DNA from 4 places in the Pectobacterium cacticida genome. Region 3 is predicted to be linked to each of the others. Evidence: predicted binding sites of a transcription regulator. Region 3 holds the regulator's gene; each other region holds the start of a gene.

Region 1 (7,540 bases), 1.6 Mb from region 3:
TCTGCCAGCGCTCGATGTAGTAAACGCCCTTCTTCGTCCTGATAAGGCTCACAAGACTCGCTGGGCTGCCAAAGCGCGACAAAACGTTCATCGGCAGGCGTCACGATATGCGCCTTTACTTCAAAGTAATCCTTGGGAACAAAGTTTTCGATCTCTTCATCGCGCCGTACCACCAGCCCCAGCACGGGTGTTTGTACGCGGCCGACCGATAGCACGCCGTCATAGCCGGCGCTGCGGCCTAATAACGTGTAGGCGCGAGTCATATTAATACCGTAAAGCCAATCAGCACGAGAACGCGCCAATGCCGATACGCAGAGCGGAATGAACTCCCTGTTTTCACGCAGGCGGGACACCGCGCGTTCGACCGCCTGCGGGTTGAGATCGTTGATCAAACAGCGGCGCGCTTTTTGGCGTTTCTCTTCTGAAAGCGCAAGGTATTCCAATACCTCATCCACAAGCAATTGCCCTTCCCGATCTGGATCGCCAGCGTGAACCACCTCTGTGGCCTCATTGAGAAGTTTTTTTATGGTGCTGAGTTGTTTACTCACCGAGGCTCTCGGTTGCAATCGCCATTGTTGCGGAATAATAGGGAGATCGGCTAGGGACCAGCGCGCGTATCCCGCATCATAGACCTCTGGCTGCGCCTGCTCCAAAAGGTGCCCTACGCACCATGTGACAACATCATGCTGACCACAGGCGATAAAGCCATCGCCTCGCCGATGCGGTTTGGGTAATACGTCTGCAATTGCCCGCGCTAGGCTAGGCTTTTCGGCAATAAAGAGTCGCATTATTCACCATTAAGCAGACTGGACAAGTCCCGCGCGATGGGCGGGAAAGTGGATAGTAAAATGGATAAAAACAATATTACTCAACGAAAACGATCAGAAGTGACGCACGAACGCTTCAGTGGCACAGGGCGCGACCGTGGTCGAAGCCTTGAGTTGTGGCGTTCCCAGATAAAGAAAACCAACGATTTCATCCTGTTCCCGACAACCAAATGCCTCACGTACCAACGTATTATGCGTCCAGGCACCGCTACGCCAGATGCCATTAAACCCTTGCGCCACGGCGGCCATTTGCATAGCCTGAACGGCACAGCCGGCGGACACAATTTGCTCCCAGCGAGGGACTTTCGGATTGTCTTCACAATGCGCCACCACGGTGATAATCAACGGTGCCCGGTAAGGTGCCTGACGCGCCTTATTGATACCGGCTTCATCCAGATTTTCCAGCTGCGCCGCTCGCGCCAATAAGGCACTAAAGCGATCTAAGCCGTCATTTTCAATCAAAAAAAAGCGCCATGGCTGCATGCCACCGTGATCCGGCGCGCGCATACCGGCGCGGATGATGTTTTCCAGTGCGTCACCTTTAGGTGCCGGTGCGGTAAGGCGCGCGGCCGAACGACGATTCACTAGCAATTCAAGCGCATCCATTATGTATCCCCAGTCTGACAATATTATTTATTGTTCCTAGCCACACCCCATTTCAATGAGAGAAAGGGGTGCACCGCAACATCGCGGGCCACGTTAGCACAAGTAGAAGTTTTGTTACAAGATAACCCCGGCGGTGTATGATTCTATGGCGATTTAATGCTGACTTTTCACTGTCCGCTCTTTAGGATATTAGCATACCTAATGCTTCATCCTTTGTCTGAGGCAAAGGGGAGCCTCAGGGCACACGCTGTTTTACCCGTTCATGGAGATATCATGCGCACACTGTGGCGAATTTTTAGCAGATTGTTTACGTGGACATGGCGTCTACTCAATTTCATCAGGGAATTTATTCTTAACCTTTTCCTTATCGCGTTACTTTTTGTCGGCGTTGGAATTTACTTGCAAGTAAAATCGACGCCGGAACCGGCCACGAAGGGGGCGTTACTCGTCGATCTCTCGGGTGTGGTGGTTGATAAACCGACGGTTAATAACAAGCTACGTCAATTAGGGCGCGAATTCTTCGGCGCATCGAGCAATCGACGTCAGGAAAACTCACTGTTTGATATTGTCGACGGCATCCGTCAGGCAAAGGGAGATGACAACATCACGGGTATGGTGCTGGATCTCAGCGATTTTACCGGCGCCGACCAACCCTCCCTTCAGTATATTGGCAAGGCACTGCGTGAATTTCGTGACAGCGGTAAGCCTATTTATGCCATCGGTGACAGCTACAGTCAGGCGCAATATTATTTAGCCAGTTTTGCTAATACCGTGTCATTAACGCCACAGGGAAGTGTTGATCTGCACGGTTTCGCCACCAATAATCTCTACTTCAAGTCCCTCCTCGACAAACTGAAAGTCACCACCCACATCTTCCGGGTGGGAACCTATAAATCCGCCGTAGAACCGTATTTGCGTGACGATATGTCACCAGCCGCCCGTGATGCGGATGGACGCTGGGTTAACGCACTATGGCAACAGTATTTAAACACCGTCTCCGCTAATCGCCAGATCACGCCGCAGCAACTCTTCCCCGGCGCAGCAGGTATAATTGCCGGTTTACAGGCCGTTCAGGGCGATACCGCTCGCTATGCGTTAGATAATAAGCTGGTCGATGTCGTCGCATCACACTCCGAGACGGAACAATCACTGATTAAAGTCTTTGGCTGGAATAGCCAAAAAAATAATTATAATTCCACCAGCATCTACGACTACGCGCTTAAACCGCAGGGGCAAAACGCTAATCAGATTGCGGTTATCTTTGCCAACGGAGCCATCATTGACGGGCCGGAAGCACCAGGAATGGTCGGCGGTGCTACCACGGCCGCACAGATTCGCGCCGCCCGACTCGATCCCAAAATAAAAGCGCTGATACTGCGCGTCAATAGTCCCGGCGGTAGTGTTACAGCCTCGGAACAGATTCGCTCGGAATTGATGGCATTTCGCTCGGCAGGCAAGCCTATTGTGGTTTCCATGGGAGGAATGGCGGCATCAGGAGGGTACTGGATCTCCACGCCAGCGAACGCGATAATCTCCAGCGCTGCTACGTTAACCGGCTCCATCGGTATTTTTGGCGTAATTACTACGTTTGAAAATTCATTGGAAAGTCTTGGCGTCCACACCGATGGCATAGCCACTTCTCCATTGGCCGATCTGTCTATCACCAAGTCGCTGCCTCCGGAGTTTTCACAGATGATGCAGCTAAGTATTGAACGTGGCTATAAAAATTTCATTGATATTGTGGCACAGTCGCGTAAAAAAACGCCGGAGCAAATCGATAAAATCGCTCAAGGGCACGTTTGGGTGGGTAGCGATGCGAAAGAAAATGGCCTGGTCGATCAGCTAGGTGATTTTGATGATGCAGTGAAATTAGCCGCTAAACTGGCGAAGCTGGATCAATATCAATTGAATTGGTATGCCGAATCGCCGGGTCTGTTCGATACGATGTTGAATCAGGTGAATGCCTCAGTTTATGCATTATTACCTGTTGCCGTTCAATCCATGTTGCCCGCACCGGTTGCACAGTTGGCGGAGGTGGTGCGCGCACAACCTTCCCTCATGAATAATTTCAACGATCCGCAAAATCGATATGCATTTTGCCTCCCCTGTGGGGACGTTCGCTAATATTCATATTAATTGGCTCAATCATCGTCATTATTGCTGATGGTGATTGGGTTTGATTTATCACTGTACCTCGATCCATCACGGAGCTGTCCATGAAAAAAGCACTGCTACTGATTGATTTGCAAAATGATTTTTGTCCTGGTGGTTCATTGGCCGTTAAGGAGGGCGATCGCGTTATTGATATTGCCAACCGTGCCATTGATGCCTGCGAGGCGGCAGGCGTTACGATAATCGCCAGTCAGGATTGGCATCCTGCTAATCACGGTAGTTTTGCTGCTAATGCACATGCCAGCATCGGCGATACCGGTGAATTAAATGGATTACCGCAGGTATGGTGGCCCGTTCACTGCGTACAGCACACAGCAGGCGCAGACCTCCATCCGGCATTACATCGGTCTGCCATTCAGTGGATTGTGCGAAAAGGGACTCAGCCTGAGGTTGACAGCTATAGCGCTTTTTTCGATAACGGACATCGGGTTAAAACCGATCTGGATGCATGGCTACGCGCTCACCAGATTACCCATCTGACGATAATGGGGCTGGCAACAGATTATTGCGTAAAGTTCAGCGTGTTAGATGCCATAGACTTGGGATACCACACCGAGGTGCTGGTAGATGGCTGTCGTGGTGTAAACCTCTTACCTAACGACAGCGATGCGGCACTACAAGAGATGGCGCAGCGGGGGGCAATACTAACAGATATAACGCGGTTCCTTGCCACTCTACCGTCAATCCGCTGATTATCGGTAACGGGCGTCGCCGGGTTAAATATGCCGTTTATGCATCTGGCTTTAGCCTAACAATCGCATCGGCTTGCGTAAATTGACGCTTTAGTTCCTGCTTGCTCTTCAGCACAATTTCACCATCAGTGCCAATCGTCATGTGTTCAGCCTGCGTATTATGGCGAGCCTGCCACAGCATAACCATTTGCAGACAGTTCTCTTTCTGTTCAGGCGTCAATGCGACCCCATCCGGCCATTTACCCAGTTCCACGGCCGTCACTATCCGTTGGTAAATGGTTGGCGTCATGGCGTCAATCAACTCATTGAGTTCCATACCCATTTCTGCTCCAAGAAAATACAGCGCTTTACTCGCGCAACGATTATAGTCCAGATATTCATGGCATATCGCAACATTTGCATTCTCATAACATTTGTATTTTCATAAGAATGGCTGAATCGTTTAAAGCTTATCCATCAATGCGCTCGCCATTCGCCTTGTCGATAAAGCTCAGCGAGGCGGAATTAACACAATAACGTTCGCCAGTGGTTGGGGGGCCATCAGGGAAGACATGGCCCAGATGCGCATCGCACTGCCCACAGCGAATCTCAATACGACGCATATTGTGCGAATCGTCTTCCAGATAGCGAATGGCATCAATGGCAACAGGCCGATCAAAACTTGGCCAACCGCAACCTGAATCATATTTGCTATCGGAATAAAATAGTGGGGCCTGACAACACAGGCAGTGATAGATGCCGGTGCGTTTGTTATGCAGTAGCTTGCCTGAAAATGCGGGTTCCGTACCGCGTTGCTGAGTGACATAGCGCTGCATCTCAGTCAATTCTGTATCATCGGAAGGTGTTGGTGTAGCAGAGTCGTTAATCATGAAAGTCTCACAGCTGGAGCATCAATTCGTTAGGCTGTCGATTATAACAAGAGCTTAACAATCTGGTAGACTGTTATCACTTAATCCTCTGCATGTTTTAAGCATGAGCCTTTAATTGTGACATGCATCACATATAGAGAACACATGGGCTTTATATGATACGTTTCGCCCCAATATCAGTCTTAGATGTTACTAAGTTACAGGTTCAATCGGTTTTCGTACAAGGATTAGTCATAGGTTTGACTTACCGCAACTATTGACACGATTCCGCTTGACGCTCAGCAAGGTTTTTGTAATTTTACAACCAACCCTTTTACTCACTATTCACAAACCAATAGCTGGTGGAATATATGACTATCAAAGTAGGTATCAACGGTTTTGGCCGTATCGGCCGTATTGTTTTCCGCGCCGCGCAAGAACGTTCTGACATCGAGATTGTTGCAATTAACGATCTGTTAGATGCGAATTACATGGCGTACATGCTGAAGTACGATTCCACACATGGTCGTTTCAACGGCACCGTTGACGTTAAAGATGGCCACCTGATTGTTAACGGTAAAACCATCCGTGTTACCGCAGAACGCGATCCTGCCAATCTGAAATGGAACGAAGCCAACGTCGATATCGTTGCTGAAGCGACCGGCCTGTTCCTGACTGACGAAACTGCGCGTAAACACATCGCTGCTGGCGCGAAAAAAGTCGTTCTGACAGGGCCTTCCAAAGACAATACGCCAATGTTCGTAATGGGCGTTAACCACAAAACTTACGCCGGCCAGGACATCGTGTCTAACGCGTCTTGCACCACTAACTGCCTTGCTCCGCTGGCAAAAGTGATTAACGATAACTTCGGCATCGTTGAAGCGCTAATGACGACCGTTCACGCGACCACTGCAACGCAGAAAACCGTTGATGGCCCGTCTCATAAAGACTGGCGTGGCGGCCGCGGTGCGTCTCAGAACATCATCCCTTCTTCTACTGGCGCAGCGAAAGCCGTAGGTAAAGTCATCCCTGAACTGAACGGTAAACTGACAGGTATGGCGTTCCGCGTTCCTACGCCTAACGTATCGGTTGTTGACCTGACAGCGCGTCTGGAAAAACCAGCGTCTTACAAAGAAATTTGTGCCGCAATCAAAGCTGCCTCTGAAGGTGAGTTGAAAGGCGTACTGGGTTACACTGAAGACGACGTTGTTTCTACCGATTTCAACGGTGAAACACTGACATCAGTGTTTGATGCCAAAGCCGGTATCGCACTGAGCGACAACTTTGTGAAACTGGTTTCCTGGTATGACAATGAAACAGGTTACTCAAACAAAGTCCTGGATCTGATCGCGCACATTGCAAAATAAGCGTCGGCGATGATTCGGTGAAAAAAGGGCGACGCGATGTCGCCCTTTTTTATTATTAATTGCAGATTTGTTTTACAACGAAAAAAATCAAAAAAGGCCTTATCATGCATAACACCCTTTTCTCGCTCCCCATCACCAAACAGATCAACGAGACGCTGAGTCAACGTCAGTTGGGCCAATTACCGATTATCGTCGTTGAGCACCCAGAAGTTCGTGCTGCTGTCGCATTACAAGGTGCGCACCTGCTCAGCTGGCAACCGACGAACGAAGAACCCGTGCTCTGGTTAAGTGACAATTCGCCTTTTACTCACCACGTCGCAATCCGTGGTGGGATACCGATTTGTTTCCCATGGTTTGGCCCCTTCGCAGAACCTAACCATGGTTTTGCCCGCCTGTTGCCATGGGAATTCACCGCCCACAGTGAGGATCGGCATGGCGTACAACTCACATTCACGCTGCGCGACAATGAAGAAACGCGTCAGAGTTGGCCGCATGAATTTACGCTTATTGCCCGCTTCAAGCTGGGTAAGGAATGCGGTATTGAACTGGAAGCGCATGGCGATTATCGCATTACCAGCGCGCTACACACCTATTTCAACATCGGCGATATCAGCGATATTCGCATTGCGGGTCTGGGCGATTCCTACATTGATAAAGTCGATGGGGGCAAACAGGCGTCTCAGCAAGGCGATCTGGTGTTCACCGATCGTACTGACCGTATTTATACCCAGCCGCAGGAGACCAGCGTGATTCATGACGCAGGGCTGAAACGCGTCATTGAAATTCACCATGAGCATCATAGCGATGTCGTCGCGTGGAACCCTGGTGCAGCACTCTCGCGTACTATTAGCGATATGCCAGACGACGGGTATAAAACGTTTGTATGTGTGGAAACCGCTCGGATCGGTCAACCCTTTGAGGCAGCAACAAAAGCGCCAGCGCGCCTGGCAACGGTAATTCGCATTAAAAAATAATCTCGATTTTTCTACGTTCATCGGGGGCCGCTTCCCGCCCCCTTGATCCTGCGT
Region 2 (7,540 bases), 1.4 Mb from region 3:
CATCGTAGAAGCCCAGCAGCTTGAGCGGAATGTGCCCCTGATCGTGATACATCGCAACCACCATGTCGTACTGGCCTTCATACGCCTGTAAGTAAACCGTATCCGGCGGGCATGGGCCAGACACATCAATGCCTTTGGCTTTCATCGCGTCGACCGCTGGCGTTACGATGTTGATCTCTTCGTCACCAAATAGGCCGTTCTCTCCCGCATGCGGATTAACGCCAGCCACCGCGATGCGGGGGTGTGCAAAACCGACGCGCTTAAGGAAGGTATCCGCTATGTTGATCACTGTTTCCACACGCTCACGGTTAAGCGTATCCAGGAATTTACGCAGCGCAATATGCGTTGAGACGTGAATTACCTTTAGTTTCTCTGTGTACAACACCATCGCATAGTCACGGCTGTGAGTCAGTTCCGCCAGCAACTCAGTGTGGCCAGGATAATGATGCCCAGCAGAGTATAGGGCTTCTTTATTCAGCGGCGCAGTCGCGATCGCATGGACTTCCCCCCCTAGTGCCAGTTCGGTCGCTTTTTTAATACAGCGGTAGGCGAGATCCCCGGCCTGAGCCTGAACCAACCCCGGCTTTAGCGCTTGCGGTCGCGCTAACGGCTCATCAATGATGTTGATCACACCAGGCGCGAACGCCGCGTCGGCGGGTTTATCAATCACATTCAGCGTGACGGATGGCGCCACATTAAGCGCCAGAATACGGCGCATCGTCTGGACACAGCCCACCACCACGGCAGGTGCGCCGGACAGCTCGCCGTCGGCCAGCGCCTTGATAATAATTTCCGGCCCAATCCCGGCAGGATCCCCCATCGTTACCGCAATAATTTTACTCACTGATTCTCTCCTCAATAAAACGCAAAATGTCGAGCAGGGTAGCGTCGTTGCCAAAACCCCCGGCCTTAGTCATGACAGGAGTCGTGCCGACCATGCTGTTCAGCAGATATCCCCAAGGTACACAGGATGCGATTTGCCCCTTAATCTGAAAGCCCGTCGCGCCCAAAGCGGTGGCTACGGCAATCGCAATGTCGCCACCAGATAAATACAACCCTCCCGGTAAGCGTTGCGCCTCGCGGCGATCCAGCGCCTGAACCACGCGGCACGTCAGTTCTCCCAGCCCGTGGCTGATGGTTTCGCCTAATTGCTGGCGGCTAAGCCCTAGCGCCCGGCAACGCGCATCAATCTTGAAGCGCTGCTCCGGATTGTGGCGAGGACGCATAATGCAGTGTCGCCCGTTTACCAGCGCGCTTACCGCTTCCTGACATAACGAGTTCATCGTGGCGTCGCAATCGGGAGAGAAGAACGTGTTGATGTCGATGTCCACTATGACGACATCGCGATGCCGCTGCGCAAAGGCAATCTGTTTTTGAGCGATATCACTCATCGATCCAACGACTGCCAGCAGCGGCATGTTGTCGTTACGCGTGAAACCCAATGCGGCCGCCAGCGCATCGCTCAACCCGGCAGAGCCGACCAACAGCGGACGGAACGGCAATGACTTCGCCGCGTCAATGATATGCCGCAGATCGTCCTGTACTTCGGTATCCAAAATAATCAGACGGACACCCGCCTCTGCCAGTTGTTGCAAACGGCGGGCTAAATGGGGCTGGCGCACTTCTTCAAGATGAATCTCAGCACTGGGTAATGCGGTTTGTTCCGCCAGACGAGTGGCGATAGAAGACGAGGCCACCGGCGTCATTGGATCGCTGGCGAACTCCGTGTCGGTAAGCAGACGACCATTAACCCAGACGTCGCCTTGTCGGGTAACACGCCCCAACGTTGGCGACGCCGCTGCAATCAGTGCGATAGGCGCCGCAGCCGCAGACAGCGCGGCGGCCACTTCCGCGCCCACATTTCCACGCAGCGTCGAGTCGATTTTCTTGATAATCCAGCCTTGCCCCCCGGCCGCACGCCAGGCGGCGATGGCGTCGCCGATACGCAAAGACGCCACGTCGCTACGCTCGGCACGACTATTGGTATTGATAACGACCGCGTCGCCCAGCAAATCGGCATGGAGTTTGTTCGCGTCAAAAATGACGTTAACCTGCGCGCCATGCTGCGCCAGACCGACGCCTGCATCATTAGCCCCTGTAAAATCATCAGCAACCACCAAGACCTGTTCTGCTGACTGCTGCACGTTTGGCATAGTGCGTTCCCACTCCATGATTACCTGATATTTGATTATATTAAATCATATTTGATTATATGTGAGCAATCTCAAATTATTTAACAGCCATTTCACCTATAAATTGTCACCACAATGCAGCACAGCATGTTCGTAAGTGAATACATCACGCGATATGACTGAAATCAATCATTTCCGTGTTAACGATCTGGCAAAGACGAGAAAAGAGAAAAAGGCAAGGTAATAGGCATGAATATCAATAGCACGATCCTCAGCGGTCACCGGGTACTTCAGGACATCCGTTACCTGTTAACAGGGAAACAGCACGTTTTATTGGTTACTGACCAAAACATCGTTGGGCTACCTGACGTTCAGACGCTGATCGCACACGTTAAGCAAGCCGTTCCGCAGCTTCTGTTCGTTGATAATGTGCCTGCCGAACCCAGTCAACATGACGTCGCAAAGATACTGGGCCAGCTCACACAACCCCAAACCGATCTGGTGATTGGCATCGGCGGCGGCAGCGTCCTGGACGTCGCCAAGCTGCTTTCTGTCCTGTGCGCGGGTGATGAAACCGTTACGCTGGATAGCCTGCTGGCGGGAGAAAAACCGACGCGCCGCACAACCTCTCTGCTCATTCCGACCACGGCGGGCACCGGCTCGGAAGCGACGCCAAATGCTATTCTGGCAATCCCGGAGAAAGAGACCAAAGTCGGTATTATTACCCCGGTGATGCTACCGGATTACGTCGCGCTGGTGCCGGAACTGACCACTAGCATGCCTCCGCACATCGCCGCGTCGACGGGTATCGATGCGCTTTGCCATCTGATTGAGTGCTTTACCTCAACAAGCGCTAACCCGGTCAGCGACAACTACGCGCTGATTGGGCTGAAAAAGCTGTTTGCCCACCTCGAAACCTCGGTACGCGAACCCGGCAATCTGGACGCCAAGCTCAATATGTTGTGGGCCTCTTATTATGGCGGCGCCGCGATTGCCCACGCTGGTACGCATCTGGTTCACGCCATGTCTTACCCGCTGGGCGGCAAATACCACATTCCCCACGGCGTGGCGAACGCCATCCTGCTCGCCCCTTGCATGCGTTTCGTGCAGAACGCCGCGCAGGAAAAATTCGCTCAAGCCTATGACCTGCTGCCAGATGCCGATCTAACGCTCGCGACAGCGGAAAAAGCGCAGGCGCTGGTGACGTATTTCAGCGCGTTGGTTAAACGCCTCAACCTACCTAACACCCTACAGCAACTTGGCGTGGAAAAGGCGCATCTGCCCTATCTGGTTGATGCGGCCTTGCAGGTTCAGCGCCTGATGAAAAATGTGCCGACACAGGTCTGTGCCGACGATGTCCGTGAGGTTTACCTGACGCTGTTTTAAGCCAAACCGCGCCGCGTTTCCCTCTTTCAATCATGTGTACGAGGAACCCCAATGAGTAAAAACATTACCGGCGTCCTGACCGCCATCGTTACACCGTTTGATCACCAAGGTGAATTTAACCCCGCCGCGCTGCGGCTTCAAATCCAGCGCCAGATGCGCTACGGCAACGGTATTTTTTGCAACGGCACCAACGGTGAGTTTTTTGTGCTGCACACCGATGAAAAAGTCGCCGTTACCGAGACCTGCGTCGATGAAGTGGGCCGAAAGGTGCCCGTTGTCGGTCACATTGGTGAAATTTCCACGCGCGAAACCATCAAGCTCGGCAAACGTATCGCCGCGCTGGGCGTCGATGCCGTTTCGGTTATCACACCGTATTTTATTCCCCTCAAACAGGAAGAACTGATCGCCCACTACACCGCCGTAGCCGATGCGCTGACCGTGCCAGTGTTTCTCTATAATATTCCAGCCCGCACGGGGAATACGCTGGCGCCAGAAACCGTCCGCACGCTGGCGGATCATCCAAACATCATCGGTATCAAAGACAGCGCAGGCAGCTATGAAAGCCTCAGCGGTTATTTACACGCCGTGAAAGACGTTGATGGTTTTGATGTGTTGAATGGCCCGGATTCGTTGATCCATCAGGGATTTGTTGACGGTTGTTCCGCCTGCATTTCCGGGCTGGCCAACGTAGCGCCGGAACCCATCAGCCAGATCTGGCATCGTTTTCACGCCGGCGACATCGAAGGTTCTCGTCAGGCGCAAGAACAGGTCGCCGAACTACGTAAGACGTTATACGCCATCGCGTTCTCACCGGCGGTGGTGAAAAAAGCGCTCACCCTGATGGGACATGATGTCGGCGTCAGCCGTTATCCGATCCAATTCTCAACTCAGGATGAAGACAACATCCGCCGCATACTTAATCAATTCTCGCAGTAACAGAGAAATCTCAATTTCCATCTATAGGCCGAGAAGATATGAACCATTTTAATTTTACCGACACCCTCATTATCATTGGGATGATAGTGTTTTATATCGCATTCACCTCATGGGTGACGCTTAAATTACGCAGTAAATCCAATTCAGAATTTATGGAAGGCTCCCGTGCGCTACCGGCTTTTATCGTCGGAATTCTATTGATGACTGAATTCATTGGGGCCAAATCCACTATAGGAACAGCACAGTCCGCATTCGAAAATGGGATTGCCGCGTCGTGGTCGGTCATTGGCGCAGCCATCGGTTTCCTGCTGTTCGGGATGATTTTAGTCAAAAAGATCTATAACACGGGTAAAGTTACTATTTCCGGCGCTATTGCAGAAAAATATGGCACATCGACCAAGAATATTATTTCGATCATTATGATCTACGCGTTGCTACTGGTAAACGTAGGTAATTACGTTAGCGGCGCAGCGGCCATATCGACTGTGTTGAAAATTTCTCTGCCCGTTGCGGCCTTGATTACGGCTATCGTCAGTACGTTTTACTTTTATTTTGGTGGCTTGAAAGGCGTTGCTTACGTGACGTTAATTCATAGCGCAATAAAATACATCGGCGTAATGATCATTTTATACGTGGCGCTGAAAATGACTGGTGGTATTACGCCAATGGTCGAAAAAATGCCAGATTATTACTGGACGTGGGATGGTAAAATCGGGGCCAGCACTATTTTTGCATGGCTTATTGGCACCATTGGCTCCATTTTCTGTACGCAATTCGTTATTCAGGCCATTTCATCAACAAGAAATGCGGCCAGCGCCAAACGAGCTACCTGGATCGCCTTCATCTTCTGCATGCCGATTGCGATTGCAATTGCGGTTATCGGCGTCGCGGCGAAGTTCGCTCATCCAGAGATCAACAGCCTGTATGCGATGCCAATCTTCCTTCAAGATATGAACCCATGGCTTGCAGGGTTAGTGACAACCTCTCTGGTCGCATCGATCTTCATTAGTGTAAGTACCGTGGCGTTGGCGATTGCGTCACTGATCGTGAAAGATTTCTACGTCCCATACTACAATCCGACGCCAGAAAAAGAGATGAAAATGACACGAGTATTCTCGCTCATTATTGGATTCTTGCCGTTAATTTTCGTCCTGCTGGTGCCGGAAGTTCTAAAGCTATCGTTTTTTACTCGCGCTATTCGCCTATCCATTTCAGTCGTTGCTGTGATCGCATTCTATCTGCCGTTTTTTAACAGCGCACGCGGAGCAAACGCTAGCCTGATTGCAGCCTGCGTGCTCACCTCCGTCTGGTATATCCTCGGCAACCCGTACGGTATCGATAACATGTATATCGCGTTGGTTACCCCAGCTATTGTCATGCTGATCGATCGCCTGATTCCGAATAAAGCAACCAAGATCAAACTTTCTCAAACTGAAAAGCAACCAGGAGCCTAAGTCATGAGTAGCGAAATCATTACCGTGGAACGTAGTGGGAAAATGCATCACGCAGCAGGGGATGACGCGCGTCTGGATGCCTACATTCCATCGGAATGCCCGCAGAATCATGCGGCCAACCTACTGCATTTGCCCAATGGCGATGTTTTGTGCGCCTGGTTCGGCGGCACGCAAGAAGGGATTGCGGATATTTCTATCTATCTGTCTCGCCTTGCGCGGGGCAGCGATTGCTGGAGCAAAGCCATTAAGCTCTCGGAGGATGCTACACGTTCCGAACAGAACCCCGTACTGTTCCTCGCGCCAGATAATGTGTTGTGGCTTCTGTATACCGCGCAGAAATCCGGTAACCAGGACACCGCCATTGTGCGTTACCGCCAATCCACTGATTTTGGCGCCACCTGGGGCAAGATCGAAACCTTGCTCGATCAGCCGGGCACCTTTATTCGTCAGCCCATTACCGTACTGGAGAATGGCGACTGGCTATTGCCTGTATTCTACTGTCGCGTGCAACCGGGGGAAAAATGGGTCGGCAACTATGATGATAGCGCGGTGAAAATCTCCAGCGACCAAGGCAAAACCTGGCAGGAATACCCGGTGCCAAACAGCACTGGCTGTGTGCATATGAACATCACCCCGTTGCAGGATGGTACGCTGCTGGCACTGTATCGTAGCCGTTGGGCGGATTTTATCTATCAAAGCCGTTCAACGGATGGAGGGAAAACCTGGTCAGAACCGGTAGCGACCGATTTGCCAAACAATAATTCGTCCATTCAGGTGACAACGCTAAAAAACGGACATTTAGCGCTGGTGTTTAATCATATGAGCGCCGCCAATGCCACCGAGCGCCGTCTGTCTCTGTACGATGAGATCGAAGATGAAGAAGACAAAACCAGCAACGCTGCAATGCCGGACGTTAAGGCTGGGGGTCGTAGCGCCTTCTGGGGAGCTCCACGAGCGCCAATGACGATAGCGATTTCGGAAGACGGCGGTAAAAGTTGGCCATGGCAGCGCAATATCGAAGTCGGTGACGGTTATTGCATGACCAATAACTCCACGGAAAAACTGAATCGCGAGTTCTCTTATCCCAGCATTAAGCAGGCGCGAGACGGTAAGTTGCATGTGGCATTCACCTACTTCCGGCAGGCAATCAAGCACGTCGTGATAGATGAAGCCTGGGTTAAGGCGAACTAAACCACGTCTCCGCCATTGGCGACGGTTAAAGAACGACACGGTAATAATGCGAGAGAAAAATCAGGCGTTCTCATCAGAAATATAAACGTTAGGAACATTTTTAACATTGTCAGTGGTGGCCCGAATAGTGAATCTCAGGGATGAGATTACGTTCTAATGTCACACGCTAAATCTTACAAAGGATGGGGTTACAGCATCTTCGCGTTCCCCTATTCCCTATTATCTTCAGGATACCATTATGATTGCAGGAAACCTTAACGCCCTTAAACTTGCTACGCTGCCTGATGCGCTATTGGCCATTCTGTCCTCACCTGGCATGTCGTTAGCTGAACTGAATATGCTGCCAGAAGGTCGCTATCAGCCGGATGGTGCTGAATGGTTTTACAACATCGGTACGGTAAACACCGCGCCTCGCGCCACACGACATACCGAATTTCACAG
Region 3 (7,540 bases):
TGCGCGTTCTGATCGACAACGCGACAGCAACCGTTAATCCTGGCCAGAAAGTCGGTCTGGTTGGTAAGAATGGCTGTGGTAAATCTACACTACTGTCATTACTGAAAGGTGAAATCAGTGCCGATAGTGGCAGCGTGACATTTCCGCAAAACTGGTCTCTGGCTTGGGTCAATCAGGAAACGCCAGCCCTGGATAAGCCAGCGTTAGACTACGTCATTGACGGCGACCGTGAGTTTCGCCAATTGGAAGCCGCGTTACAGACAGCCAACGAGGAGGACGACGGCAACGCTATCGCCACCTTGCACGGTAAACTGGATGCGATTCAGGCCTGGACGATTCAGGCCAGAGCCTCAAGCCTGCTCCATGGACTAGGGTTTTCCCAGTCACAGCTACAGCAACCTGTTAGCGCCTTTTCCGGTGGCTGGCGAATGCGTCTGAACCTGGCGCAAGCGTTGATCTGTCGTTCGGACCTGCTATTACTCGATGAACCCACTAACCACCTCGATCTGGATGCGGTAATCTGGCTTGAAAAGTGGCTAAAAAGCTATACCGGTACGCTGATACTCATTTCACACGATCGTGATTTTCTCGATCCAGTCGTGACAAAGATCCTGCACATCGAGCAGCAATCGCTCAACGAATACACCGGTAACTACTCTTCGTTTGAACGCCAGCGCGCCACCCGCCTTGCACAGCAACAATCACTCTACGAGCATCAACAGGAGCGCGTCGCGCACCTGCAACATTATATTGACCGTTTCCGCGCAAAAGCGACCAAAGCAAAACAGGCACAAAGTCGAATTAAGATGTTGGAACGTATGGAGTTGATTGCTCCTGCGCATGTTGATAACCCTTTCCGCTTCAGCTTTCGCGCTCCAGAATCGTTACCTAACCCATTAATAAAAATGGAAAAGGTGAGTGCAGGATATGGCGACAAGCTGATTCTGGAATCGATAAAGCTTAATTTAGTGCCAGGTTCCCGTATCGGGCTGCTTGGTCATAATGGCGCAGGTAAATCCACATTAATCAAGCTGCTTGCCGGCACGCTTGCCCCCCTGAAAGGCGAAATCGGGCTAGCTAAAGGCGTCAAGCTCGGTTACTTTGCCCAGCATCAGTTGGAGTTCCTGCGTGCGGACGAGTCACCACTACAACATATGGTGCGTCTGGCTGAACGAGAAACGGAACAACAGTTGCGGGACTACCTCGGTGGCTTCGGCTTTCAGGGCGATAAGGTTACAGAAATCACTGAACGCTTTTCCGGCGGTGAAAAAGCCCGTTTAGTTCTGGCGCTGATCGTTTGGCAACGCCCTAATCTCCTGTTGCTAGACGAACCCACTAACCACCTCGATCTGGATATGCGTCAGGCATTAACCGAAGCATTAATTGATTTTGAAGGTGCACTGGTTGTCGTTTCGCACGATCGACATTTGATCCGTTCGACTACTGACGATCTTTATCTGGTGCACGACCAGAAAGTAGAACCGTTCGACGGTGATTTGGAAGACTACCAACAGTGGCTGGTCGGTCTGCAACGTCAGGAAAATTCAGCCTCCGAAACACCAAAAGAAAATGCCGCCAATAGCGCGCAAAATAGAAAAGATCAAAAACGTCGTGAAGCCGAGTTAAGAGCGCAAACCCAACCGTTGCGTAAAAAAATCACTAAGCTTGAACAACAAATGGAAACACTGTCGAAAACATTGGCCACATTTGAAGCCCGGCTGGCAGATAGCGCAATCTATGACATCAGTCGCAAGGCAGAGCTTACCGACTGTCTGCAACAACAAACTAAGGTCAAAATCGAGTTGGAAGAAACGGAGCTAGCCTGGCTGGACGCACAGGAACAATTAGAGCAGATGATGCTTAATGAATAAGCATCGTCTTTCATACCACAAAGGAGTAGCGAGCAGTAAACCGCTCGCTATTTCATCACCGCACTATTCATTAATGCCAAATCAACAACACACAGGCGGCGGTCAGCAGTCCCATAGACACATTAAAGATAATCCACGCTTTTTTACTTCGTAACAGCCGACCTATCATTGTGCCGAATCCTAGCCAGATAACACCGGACACCAGATTCACCAGCACAATCCCGATGCTTATCGCGATGACAGAATGGTTATACTCTTCACCCGCCAGGCTAAAACTGGCCACCGCGCCCAGCGCCATTAGCCATGCTTTCGGATTCAGGAATTGTAGTAGCCACCCCTGATAAAGTCGGATCGGCTGAGGAGGCGCAACAGAGGTTTCCAGCCGTTCATAAGCCGCCGTAGCGATTTTCCACGCTAGCCAGAGCAAATAGGCGCTCCCCAGAACTTTAAGGATAAAGTGCAGAGAAGGATAAATGAGGATTAGTCCACCAACGCCGAATGCCACCAATAGCAAAATGCTCTGCATACCCAACATAATACCAACCATGAGCCACAGAGAACGCATAAAGCCAAAGTTCGCGCCCGAAGTGGTTAACAGCATATTATTCGGACCTGGTGTAATGGCCGCTACCCACAAAAAACCCAACATCGAAAGAAATAAACTTAGTTCCATTATTTATGGGCGCTCCGGACCCAAATGTTGTACCAACTAGCAGCATTGAAGCTAACAGTGTGATATTGATCATACAAGAGCCACCAACAAGATTTTCGTCTTCTTTATGCCTAACCACTTTCATCCACTACGCGGCGCCCATAATCCACACCTGCAAACACTTTTACCACGCCTAATTCGTCGTTCTGTATCGTTCTTACCCATCTGGCAATCACTTGAATTACCCGACGGCGATTTTGTCGATCTGGCGTGGAGCGAAGCACCGGAACAGGCTAAGCACAAACCACGCGTGGTGTTATTTCACGGGCTTGAGGGCAATTTTTACAGCCCCTACGCTCATGGCCTGTTACAAGCCTGTAAGCAGTACGATTGGTTGAGCGTTGTCATGCATTTTCGCGGATGCGGCGGCAAACCCAACCGTATGAAGCGACTGTATCACTCCGGCGAAACCAGCGATGCCAGTTATTTTCTGCGCTGGATGCAGGAAACGTTGGGCGATGCCCCCACTGCCGCCATCGGCGTTTCTCTTGGCGGCAATATGCTAGCCTGCCTCCTCGCCCAGCAGGGCAGCTCTTGTTACCTGTCCGCGGCCACGATTGTCAGCGCACCGTTGATGCTTGAGCCTTGTAGCCGTCGGATGGAACAAGGCTTCTCCCGACTTTATCAGTATTACCTGCTGCATCTGCTGAAACAAAGCGTCGGCCGTAAGCTAGACGCCTATCCGGATACACTACCGATTCACTTTTCGCAGTTGAAGCGCATTCGCCGATTACAGGAGTTTGATGACGTCATTACCTCTCGTATCCACGGCTTCAGCGATGCTATAGACTATTATCAACGCTGTAGCGCCTTGCCGTTGCTGTCCCAGATTCGTAAACCGCTACTCATCATCCACGCGAGGGACGATCCTTTCATGACGCCAGACGTTATTCCCGATCTATCACAATTACCTTCTAATATTGAATATCAGTTAACAGAACACGGCGGACATGTTGGCTTCGTCAGTGGCACCTGGTTGAAACCGGAAATGTGGCTGGAACAGCGTATTCCTCTTTGGCTTAACACATTTTTGAACCACGCCGCTGATGCCTCTTTATGAACCATTTTACTCAGGAATTATAACGTGATTATTCCCTGGCAACAGCTCGATCCAGATACGCTGGATAACATCATTGAAGCTTTCGTTCTGCGCGAAGGTACGGATTATGGCGAACAAGAATGGTCGCTAGCACAGAAAGTGGAAGATGTTCGCCGGCAACTGAAGTCCGGTGACATCGTGTTAGTATGGTCTGAGCTACATGAGAGCCTCAATATTATGCCGCGTGCTCAGTTCAATGCCGGAGAAGATACCCCTTATTAACGTAGCGAACGGTATCACAGGGCAGACTAAGCATGTTTAAAACTTGCGCGATTATTGAGGATATGCGTAAGCACTCTCACTCTACTTTGTAGGTTAACCATCACGGAGTCACGCGCCTTATGTCATATCAGCATCCGATTATTGCGGTAACTGGCTCCAGCGGAGCGGGTACAACTACAACCAGTCGGGCCTTCCATAAGATTTTTCAGCAACTCCATCTAAGTGCGGCCCGATTGGAAGGCGATAGCTTCCACCGCTATACCCGTCCGGAAATGGATATGGCTATCCGCAAAGCGCGTGATTTAGGGCGCCATATTAGTTACTTTGGCCCGGAAGCGAATGATTTCAGTCTGTTGGAACAATCATTTATTGAATACAGTCTGCATGGACGCGGCCAGACGCGTAAATATCTTCATACTTACGACGAGGCGATTCCTTACAATCAAGTTCCCGGAACGTTTACTCCGTGGGAGCCGATGCCGGAACCCACCGATATTCTGTTTTATGAAGGGCTGCACGGCGGCGTAGTCACTGAGCAAAACGACGTGGCACAGCATGTGGATTTACTCGTCGGCGTGGTGCCGATCGTTAACTTAGAGTGGATACAAAAACTGATGCGAGACATCAATGAACGAGGTCACTCGCGTGAGGCCGTAATGGACTCCGTCGTCCGTTCAATGGAAGACTACATCACCTACATCACGCCACAGTTCTCTCGTACACACATTAACTTCCAGCGCGTACCTACGGTGGATACCTCTAACCCGTTCGCGGCTAAGTCAATTCCGTCACTGGATGAAAGTTTCGTCGTCATTCACTTTCAGGGGTTGGATGCTATTGATTATCCCTATTTACTCGCCATGTTACAGGGATCCTTTATTTCCCACATTAACACGCTGGTCGTTCCTGGCGGGAAAATGGGGTTGGCGATGGAATTAATCATGGCACCACTGGTACAGCGATTGGTTGAAGGGAAAGCGATTAAATAAGCGCGACAGGTTCGGCGATATCGCGCTCAGAGAAACGTTATGACAACGTTCTAATTTCGTAGCTGTGTGTTACCTTAACAATATTACTCAACATTAGCGCTACTGAGCAGTATTTTTCCGCTGATAGTGCAGCAGCGCGTTCAACAGCATTATCGGTCAGATTTTTGCCCGTAACGATAAAATGCAGATTGATATGAGTAAATAAACGCGGCGTTTCAGACCGTCGCTCTGACGTTAATCTCACCTCACAGTCGGTCATATCATTACGCCCTTTTTGCAGAATCGACACTACATCGATCGCGCTACACCCTCCAACCGACATCAACACCATTTCCATCGGGCTGGGCGCTTTATCACCGGAATTACCATCCATCAATATCTGATGCCCTGACGCGGACTCCCCCAGAAACGTTAAACCCTCAACCCATTTCACCCGAGCTTGCATGATGCTTCCCCGCTAAAATTTTTTTGAAAACTTATATCTTAACTGTACAAAAGTCAGCAAAATTCGGCGCGTTGTCATACTGACGCGAGACAACACAAGACACATCCTCAAAGCTGTGTTAAAACAAAAATAGAATAGACTGTTTCTGGACGCCCCCTGAAACGAAGAAGATGATGGCGTAACCAAACATACCTCAGTTATGTTTACGGTGCGGCAAGACAGCAACCGGAAATCAGGGGGTACAATGGTTCCAGTATATTCCCTGACATCATTCTGCCTAGACTAAATTTTATTTTTAGCAGTTAAACGCGCCGTACAGGGAACTCTGACCCCTGTAATTTGCGTAGTAAATTACAACAGAGGATGATAGCGAATGGTTCTCGGCAAACCGCAAACAGACCCAACTCTCGAATGGTTCCTTTCCCATTGTCACATCCATAAGTATCCATCGAAGAGCACGCTGATTCACCAAGGTGAAAAAGCAGAAACGCTTTACTATATCGTTAAAGGCTCTGTCGCAGTGCTAATCAAGGATGAAGAAGGCAAGGAAATGATCCTTTCCTACCTCAATCAAGGCGATTTTATTGGTGAGCTTGGCCTATTCGAAGAAGGTCAGGAACGCAGCGCCTGGGTCCGAGCGAAAACAGCTTGTGAAGTTGCAGAAATTTCTTATAAAAAATTCCGCCAACTTATTCAAGTCAATCCAGATATTCTCATGCGTCTATCTGCTCAAATGGCAAGTCGCCTCCAGGTAACTTCAGAAAAAGTGGGCAATCTTGCCTTCCTTGATGTCACTGGCCGTATCGCACAGACTCTACTTAACCTGGCCAAACAGCCTGATGCCATGACACACCCAGATGGCATGCAAATAAAAATTACTCGCCAGGAAATTGGACAAATCGTTGGCTGTTCACGTGAAACCGTGGGGCGTATTCTAAAAATGTTAGAAGATCAGAATCTGATTTCTGCTCATGGTAAAACGATTGTCGTTTATGGCACTCGCTAACGCCTTGTAAATCGGCATAGGGCGCAGTTCTTATGAACTGTGCCCCTCCGCGTCACCCGGCATGCGGGTCCGCACCGGGCGGTTTGGGAAGTTGAGGCCAAGAGATGAGGCACTCCCAGACTGTCGAGCCATTGCTGGGTTAAAATACCCTATTGAATAGTTTGGCACTGTATCTCCTCCCGCAGCGGCTGTTGAGCCACCGTCGCACTGACTCCCATTGCACATAACGCCCAGTTCACCGTCTTACCACTCTTCCATTGCTTGAGCTGGATTGCCCTGAGCCGATGTATCCAGCTCGCCGCCAGACTCTTGGCGTTTGCGCTCCCCCTCACGCAAGTGCACTTCGCTTCATTCGTTGTGTTGTGATCAACTTATGGCAGGACTTTCCCCCGCAGGAATGTGCTCATGCTGGGCGCAGCACAGCAAAAAGCCCCTGTCTTGCGACAGGGGCTTTCCACTTGTTTGATGCCTGGCAGTTCCCTACTCTCACATGGGGAGACCCCACACTACCATCGGCGCTACGGCGTTTCACTTCTGAGTTCGGCATGGGGTCAGGTGGGACCACCGCGCTATCGCCGCCAGGCAAATCTGTTTCATTCCGACCGTTACTTAACATGACTCCCTTCTTTGTCATCTCCGTAACCATCAGAACCAATCCTAAAACAAGCTGAATATCGTTCTCTATGCGTCTTTCATCTCTCAAAACACCTTCGGTGTTGTAAGGTTAAGCCTCTCGGGTCATTAGTACTGGTCAGCTCAACGTATCGCTACGCTTACACACCCAGCCTATCTACGTCGTCGTCTTCAACGGCCCTTCAGGGGCATCTTGTGCCCAGGGAAGACTCATCTCGAGGCAAGTTTCCCGCTTAGATGCTTTCAGCGGTTATCTCTTCCGCACGTAGCTACCGGGCAATGCAATTGGCATCACAACCCGTACACCAGCGGTGCGTTCACTCCGGTCCTCTCGTACTAGGAGCAACCCCTCTCAATCTTCCTACGCCCACGGCAGATAGGGACCGAACTGTCTCACGACGTTCTAAACCCAGCTCGCGTACCACTTTAAATGGCGAACAGCCATACCCTTGGGACCTACTTCAGCCCCAGGATGTGATGAGCCGACATCGAGGTGCCAAACACCGCCGTCGATATGAACTCTTGGGCGGTATCAGCCTGTTATCCCCGGAGTACCTTTTATC
Region 4 (7,540 bases), 210 kb from region 3:
GTCCATATCATCACATCCTCCGGTGCTCTCCGTGCTCGATCTGGCACCAATTCCGCAAGGCGCGACAGCTCGTGACGCCTTCCATCACTCGCTGGATCTGGCTCAACATACTGAACAATTGGGTTATCACCGTTATTGGCTGGCGGAACATCACAATATGACCGGTATCGCTAGCGCAGCCACATCCGTACTACTCGGCTATCTTGCCTCAGGTACGCAGCGTATCCGTCTTGGTTCCGGCGGCGTCATGCTGCCGAACCATTCACCACTCGTCATCGCCGAGCAGTTTGGCACGCTGGAATCGCTGTATCCCGGTCGTATAGATTTAGGATTGGGACGTGCGCCCGGCACGGATCAACGCACCATGATGGCGCTACGCCGTCATTTAAACGCCGATATTGAGGATTTCCCTCGCGATGTACAGGAGCTACAACGCTATTTTGCCGATGCGCAACCGGGGCAGCCGGTGCAGGCTGTCCCCGGACAAGGTTTACATGTTCCGATCTGGCTATTAGGATCGAGCCTTTATAGCGCTCAACTAGCCGCCAAGCTGGGGCTACCATTTGCCTTTGCTGCACATTTCGCTCCCGATATGTTGTTGGAGGCATTACATCTCTATCGTAAAAGCTTTATCCCGTCCGCCACCCACACTACGCCGTATGCGATGGTTTGCGTCAATGTCATTGCCGCCGATAGCGATCGGGATGCGCGCTTCCTTTTTACCTCCATCCAGCAACAGTTTATTAATCTGCGCCGGGGCGCGCCGGGCCCACTGCCAGCCCCAGTAGAAAATATCGACACGGTGGGGTCTGCTGCCGAACAATTTAGCGCGGAGCAAGCATTACGACTGTCGATTGTCGGAGATAGTACGAAAGTCCGCCATGGATTACAGAGCCTACTGCGTGAAACAGAGGCGGACGAGGTGATGATCAATGGACAAATTTTTGACCATCAGGCGCGAAAGGACTCTTTCGAACGGATCATGCAAATTTACCAAGACGTGATTGGCTAATCCGTACGGCCCAGTTAACTGACCTCCGCCTCGCGCTAAAGAGCGAGGACAGTAGAAGCGCCGAATAAAACGGAGTTGATTAGCTTTGTTTCGCCCTAAAAAAACGGCTCACCGATCGCGGTGAGCCGTTTTATATGCCCTAAAATAGGCCAATATGCCTGTTATCCAATATGTTTTTATTGGCCAACATCGGCAGGACGACGGCGCGGAGCGCGTTGACCTTCACGACGAGCATCACCCTGCCCGCCAAATGAACGACGTCCACCTTCGCGGCGTTCACCGCCGGAGAAAGAACGCCCGCCTCGGCTATCAGAACGTTCGCGGCGCTCCTGATGTTGCACTGCGTCACCCAACAATTGCATGTTCATTGGCTTATTCAAAATACGTGTGCGAGTAAAGTGTGACAGCAGATCACCTGGCATCCCTTTCGGCAATTCAATAGTCGAGTGAGACGCAAACAGTTTGATGTTGCCAATGTAACGGCTGCTGATATCGCCTTCGTTGGCGATAGCGCCAACAATGTGGCGAACTTCAACACCGTCATCACGACCTACTTCGATGCGATACAATTCCATTTCGCCAGCGTCACGACGCTCGCGACGTTGCGGACGCTCGCCATCACGGGCTTCACGTGGATCGCGGCGACGTTCGCCGCGCGAATCATCACGCTCGCGGAACTCACGGCGAGGACGGAATACCGGATCGGGTGGCAGAATCAGAGGACGTTCACCCTGTGCCATCTTCAGTAGCGCAGCCGCTAGCGTCTCGATATCCAACTCTTCCTGCGGTTGTAACTTGGTCAGTAGCGCGCGGTACATATCCAAATCGCTACTTTCCAACTGCTGTTGTACTTTCGCGGCAAATTTAGCCAGACGGCGCTGACCCAGCAATTCTGCATTCGGTAATTCCACTTCAGGAATCGTCAGCTTCATTGTGCGTTCAACGTTGCGTAGCAAGCGGCGTTCACGGTTTTCTACAAACAACAAGGCACGACCAGCGCGGCCCGCACGCCCAGTACGACCAATACGATGGACATAGGATTCGGCGTCCATCGGAATATCATAGTTCACAACCAGGCTAATACGTTCAACATCTAAACCACGCGCCGCAACGTCGGTCGCAATCAGGATGTCAAGACGACCGTCTTTCAGGCGCTCTAGCGTTTGCTCACGCAATGCCTGATTCATGTCACCGTTCAGCGCAGCACTGTTATAACCACTACGTTCCAGCGCTTCGGCCACTTCCAACGTCGCATTTTTAGTACGAACGAAAATAATCGCCGCATCAAAATCTTCCGCCTCAAGGAAACGAACCAGCGCCTCGTTTTTACGCATGCCCTGCACCGTCCAGTAGCTCTGGCTAATGTCAGGACGCGTCGTCACGCTTGATTGGATACGCACTTCTTGCGGATCTCTCATAAAGCGGCGCGTAATGCGACGGATCGCTTCAGGCATGGTCGCAGAAAACAGCGCAGTTTGATGCTCTGCGGGGATCTGGGCCATGATATTTTCAACATCTTCGATGAAGCCCATCCGCAACATTTCATCAGCTTCATCCAGCACCAAACCGCTCAGATGAGATAGATCAAGCGTTCCGCGCTTCAAATGATCCAGCAGACGACCCGGCGTACCTACAACAATTTGAGCACCGCCACGCAACGCCCGTAGTTGAACGTCATACCGCTGGCCGCCGTACAAGGCAACAACGTTAACGCCGTGCATATGTTTGGCAAAATCATTACAGGCTTCAGCAACCTGAACAGCCAACTCTCGGGTTGGAGCCAACACCAGCATCTGCGGTGCTTTTAACTCAGGTTTTAAATTATTGAGTAACGGCAGAGCAAAAGCCGCAGTTTTACCACTGCCGGTCTGCGCCATACCCAGCACATCGCGACCGTTCAGCAGGTGGGGAATACATTCAGCCTGAATCGGCGATGGTTTTTCATAGCCCAGATCGGTCAGGGCATTAATAATCGGAGCAGACAGCCCCAAATCGGAAAAAGAAGTAAGTAAATCAGTCATGTACACGTGCCTCATTAAACATGGCGGCCAGTCTACATAACTCATCGTGAAAATTTTCAGTCATTTTCATTGAAAAGTGTGAACCGGCTCAAATTGGATTAAAAAGCGAACAGAAAAGCCACCACCTGCAAAGGTGATACCGAAGTTTTTCAGGCTGATGATATGTTCGTCAGCTATTGCTGGTCCGATCCTGATAGGTCGTCTTGCTCTTGGCCTAATAGCGCCAATTCCAACAATGCATAGCGGTGCTCAACGAAATTATGAACGTTGTTAGCAACCGTCAGCTTGAACAGCGCCAAAGCGGTGTCCTTGTCCCCCAGACTTAGGTAGTGCTTACCTAAATAGAAGTCAGTTTCACTGAGATGCTCAGCGAGCGAAGTGTTATCCGTAGCCTCTTCCTGCAAACGTTGCATCAGTGTTTTCTCACTGATACTGTCCAGGTAGAATTCGACAATATTCCAGCCCCAAGGTCCTTTCTTAGCATCGTGATAGCGTTTATTTAACGCCTTTACAGCCGCATCTGGATTGATCTCTCGCTCCACAAGATACAGCCACAACGAACGGAAAGGATCATTCGGATCGTCTCGATAAAACGCCAGCAGATCATCCTGCGCCAACAGGTAGCGACCACCATAATACAAAGCGATGCCCCGGTTTAAACGCGCGTAATTGTAAGTTGGATCAAGCTCTAGTACAGAATCAAACGCTTCATAGGCAGCATCAAAATTGCCTGCCTGCGTAAAATAAATACCCAGATAGTTAAAAACTTCTGGAATATCAGGGCGGATCGTTAGTGCTTGTGAAAAATCATTTCGCGCTAAAGCCCGCAACCCGATGCTATCATACAACACTCCGCGCTCATATAATAGCTGCGCTCGCTCATCATCAGTCAGCGCCCGGCTAGCAAGGATTTGTTCCATGCGGGCCAGAATAACTTCCTGCTGCAAAGTCGGCTGTAACGGAATCGCCAATACTGCGTCTTTACGCCAATCCGTGTTGCTGCATCCTGCCAGCATGAGTGCTGTTGCAACATAACACCAGCGCAAGAAAGGCTTCATTTCCCACTCCCGAAGACAAACATTGGATGAACATCCTGTCCCGGACCGCTAAGCGTAAGAACATCCATATCCTTACGATAGATGCAGCGCTTCGTCATAAACATCAAGCGGAGCGCCATAGGGCTGTTATTTAACAGTGTTATTCTCCGGAAGCAGCTGCTGCCGCATCCTGGGTTTGCACTGTGGCTTCCTTGATACTTAAGCGCACGCGGCCTTGACGGTCAACTTCCATCACCTTGACAGAGACTTCCTGACCCATCTGTAAATAGTCGGTCACTTTTTCTACACGCTTATCGGCAATCTGAGAAATATGTACCAGACCTTCTTTACCGCCGCCAATAGCCACAAAAGCACCAAAATCGACAATACGAGTCACTTTACCCTGATACACGCGGCCAACTTCAATTTCAGCGGTAATCTCTTCAATTCGACGAATCGCATGCTTCGCTTTCTCGCCATCCGTAGAAGCGATCTTCACCGTACCATCATCTTCAATTTCAATGGTTGTGCCCGTTTCTTCCGTCAACGCACGAATCACCGAACCACCTTTACCGATTACGTCTTTGATCTTGTCGGTGCTAATTTTGAGGGTATGAATACGCGGGGCGAACTCAGAAATATCGCCACGTGGAATGCTGATAGCCTGCTCCATCACACCCAGAATGTGCAAACGTGCACCTTTGGCCTGATTTAGCGCTACCTGCATAATCTCACGGGTAATCCCCTCAATCTTGATATCCATTTGTAACGCGGTAATACCTTCACGGCTGCCAGCAACTTTGAAGTCCATATCGCCCAGATGGTCTTCATCACCCAGAATATCGGACAGAACAACAAAGTTATCGCCTTCTTTCACTAACCCCATTGCGATCCCGGCAACGGCTGACTTAATCGGAACCCCAGCGTCCATCAGAGCCAGAGAAGCACCGCAGACAGATGCCATCGAAGAAGATCCATTAGATTCCGTGATTTCAGATACAACACGTACGGTGTACGGGAATTCGCTCGCTTTAGGCATGACGGCCAGCACGCCACGCTTGGCTAGGCGACCATGCCCTATTTCGCGACGCTTTGGTGAACCCACCATTCCCGTTTCACCAACAGAGTAGGGAGGAAAATTATAGTGTAACAGGAAGCGATCGGTACGTTCTCCGGTCAGCTCATCAATAGTCTGTGCGTCGCGCTCCGTACCCAGCGTTGCTGTAACTAACGCCTGCGTTTCACCGCGGGTGAACAACGCGGAACCGTGAGTACGGGGCAGTACGCCGGTGCGTATATCCAGACCACGTATCATGTCTTTTTCACGGCCATCAATACGCGGTTCGCCTGCCAGCACGCGGCTACGTACCACGTTTTTCTCGATGTTACCTAAGATTTCCAGAATCTCGCTTGCATCCAAAGTTTCATCTTCAGCTTGCAAAGCGGCAACGACATCATCTTTAATGGCGTCAACTTGCGCATAGCGCTCTTGTTTTTCAGTAATGCGATACGCGTCACCCAAACGAGCTTCAGATAGAGCTTGCACACGCTGTTCTAAAGCAACATTGACCTCAGGCGCATGCCATTCCCACTTCGGCTTACCCGCTTCGGCAACCAAAGCATTAATATTTTCAATAACAACCTGCTGCTGATCGTGACCAAACACTACCGCGCCTAGCATCTGATCTTCACTCAACAGATCAGCTTCGGATTCCACCATCAGAACCGCGCCCTCTGTACCCGCGACGACCAAATCTAGACGGCTTTCTTTCAGTTCATCTGTTGTTGGGTTCAGGACATATTGGTCATTCAAATAACCAACACGTGCGGCACCGATAGGACCGTTAAAAGGAATTCCTGATAAGCTCAGCGCCGCAGAGGCACCAATCATGGCAACGATGTCAGGGTTAACCTGTGGGTTAACGGAAACAACGGTCGCAATCACCTGAACTTCATTCAGGAAACCCTCTGGGAACAGGGGGCGGATAGGACGGTCAATAAGACGAGAAATCAGCGTTTCGCCTTCGCTTGGACGGCCTTCACGACGGAAAAAACCACCAGGGAAACGTCCGGCAGCGTAGGTACGCTCCTGATAGTTAACCGTTAATGGGAAGAAATTTTGGCCGGGTTTGGCGTTTTTCGCGCCGACCACGGTAACGAATACCGCGGTATCATCCATGCTTACCATCACAGCGGCGGTAGCCTGGCGTGCCATCATACCCGTCTCTAACGTGACAGTATTCTGGCCATATTGAAATTTACGAACGATCGGATTTAACAAAATAGGATCCTTAACTAGGGCGTGCTACACCTCTTCAAGATAAGCACGTCAATGAACTCTCGACCCTTACACTACATCCTCACGACTAATGACAACCCTTATCTTGCTTATGCAGATAAAGCCTCTCATTAGTCGCGCGAATCTCTGTAATGAAAGATCATATTAACAACAATACACTACTCTGTTTTGCTAACGCTTCCTAGAAGAAAGGGGCCAAAAGAGGCCCCTTCCTACTAAAACTCAGAAGACTTAGCGACGCAGGCCCAGACGCTCGATCAGGCTGGTGTAACGCGCGACATCTTTACGCTTCAGGTAGTCCAGCAGCTTACGACGCTGAGAAACCATACGCAGCAGACCACGACGGCTGTGGTGATCTTTTTTATGCTCGGCGAAGTGCCCTTGCAGATGATTTATCTGCGCGGTCAACAACGCAACCTGAACTTCAGTAGAACCGCTATCGTTAGCGTCACGACCGAAGTCTGCTACGATTTTAGCTTTCGCTTCAACACTTAGAGACATGGTAATACTCCAACATTATAGATAAAAAAACAGGCGCCGATCTCTAATTCAGCCACCCAATAGTCAAGCCGCGTCATTCTACCCTCAGCATTCGACGATAGCAAGAAAGCGACGAGCGAGGCTAGGCCGGATATTCAACGACCAGGCGTCTTGGCGCAACGCGACCATCGCTATCAATTTCACCCATGCCGATGAACTTGTGCTCATCACCTTCGGTGATCCTCACCATCCCGGCACGCGGCGCACCCGCCGCCTGAACAGGCTGCCCTTGCTTAAGATAGCTTGCGACAACGGGTATCAAATTCACTTCAGGAAAAGCTATGACCGGACTCTCCATTGGCATGAGCAGCGAATCGAGACTCAGTGAAGGCGAGAGCTCTTGCGCCTGAGCCTGCTCGACCAATGTGGCCAGTTGCTCCAGCGTTACCATTCTTTCAATAGGATACGTGGCAACCTGTAAACGGCGCAGGTAAATCACATGCGCGCCACAGCCTAGCTTTTCACCCAAATCATCAATAATAGTGCGGATGTACGTGCCTTTTGAGCAATGAATCTCCAGCTCCAACTCATCACCTTCCCAGCGAATGAATTGCAGTTCGTAAACGGTGATTTCACGCGCCTCGCGCGGTACGGTCAGCCCCTGACGCGCATACTCATACAGCTTGCGCCC

What was found. The regulator CRP, encoded in region 3, controls carbon source genes, mostly activating them, when cyclic AMP is high. The targets are predictions, from matches to a motif close to ATGTGANNNNNNTCACAT.
Region 1: the regulator CRP is predicted to act here: its motif matches at 5,282-5,299, upstream of msrB (peptide-methionine (R)-S-oxide reductase MsrB).
Region 2: the regulator CRP is predicted to act here: its motif matches at 2,213-2,230, upstream of RFN81_RS14705 (iron-containing alcohol dehydrogenase).
Region 4: the regulator CRP is predicted to act here: its motif matches at 3,110-3,127, upstream of yrbN (protein YrbN).

Annotation. Positions count from the first base shown of each region.
Region 1 covers NZ_CP133656.1:2,123,298-2,130,837, forward strand. Annotated here, with positions in the region: gene RFN81_RS09795 (DNA topoisomerase III) at 1-788, opposite strand, end outside; gene RFN81_RS09800 (NAD(P)H nitroreductase) at 882-1,433, opposite strand; gene sppA (signal peptide peptidase SppA) at 1,707-3,557, shown strand; gene pncA (bifunctional nicotinamidase/pyrazinamidase) at 3,650-4,297, shown strand; gene RFN81_RS09815 (YeaC family protein) at 4,335-4,613, opposite strand; gene msrB (peptide-methionine (R)-S-oxide reductase MsrB) at 4,747-5,166, opposite strand; gene gapA (glyceraldehyde-3-phosphate dehydrogenase) at 5,517-6,512, shown strand; gene RFN81_RS09830 (D-hexose-6-phosphate mutarotase) at 6,617-7,486, shown strand.
Region 2 covers NZ_CP133656.1:3,192,142-3,199,681, forward strand. Annotated here, with positions in the region: gene RFN81_RS14695 (D-threonate 4-phosphate dehydrogenase) at 1-844, opposite strand, end outside; gene dtnK (D-threonate kinase) at 837-2,153, opposite strand; gene RFN81_RS14705 (iron-containing alcohol dehydrogenase) at 2,382-3,518, shown strand; gene RFN81_RS14710 (dihydrodipicolinate synthase family protein) at 3,570-4,454, shown strand; gene RFN81_RS14715 (sodium:solute symporter family protein) at 4,493-5,908, shown strand; gene RFN81_RS14720 (sialidase family protein) at 5,912-7,099, shown strand; gene RFN81_RS14725 (YhcH/YjgK/YiaL family protein) at 7,338-7,540, shown strand, end outside.
Region 3 covers NZ_CP133656.1:495,470-503,009, reverse strand. Annotated here, with positions in the region: gene RFN81_RS02370 (ABC transporter ATP-binding protein) at 1-1,871, shown strand, start outside; gene RFN81_RS02365 (LysE family translocator) at 1,942-2,544, opposite strand; gene RFN81_RS02360 (hydrolase) at 2,651-3,643, shown strand; gene RFN81_RS02355 (YheU family protein) at 3,668-3,904, shown strand; gene RFN81_RS02350 (phosphoribulokinase) at 4,024-4,893, shown strand; gene RFN81_RS02345 (OsmC family protein) at 4,931-5,338, opposite strand; gene crp (cAMP-activated global transcriptional regulator CRP) at 5,712-6,344, shown strand; rRNA gene rrf (5S ribosomal RNA) at 6,812-6,927, opposite strand; rRNA gene RFN81_RS02330 (23S ribosomal RNA) at 7,065-7,540, opposite strand, start outside.
Region 4 covers NZ_CP133656.1:708,720-716,259, reverse strand. Annotated here, with positions in the region: gene RFN81_RS03375 (luciferase-like monooxygenase) at 1-1,012, shown strand, start outside; gene RFN81_RS03370 (DEAD/DEAH family ATP-dependent RNA helicase) at 1,189-3,033, opposite strand; gene yrbN (protein YrbN) at 3,026-3,097, opposite strand; gene nlpI (lipoprotein NlpI) at 3,207-4,091, opposite strand; gene pnp (polyribonucleotide nucleotidyltransferase) at 4,231-6,351, opposite strand; gene rpsO (30S ribosomal protein S15) at 6,601-6,870, opposite strand; gene truB (tRNA pseudouridine(55) synthase TruB) at 6,992-7,540, opposite strand, start outside.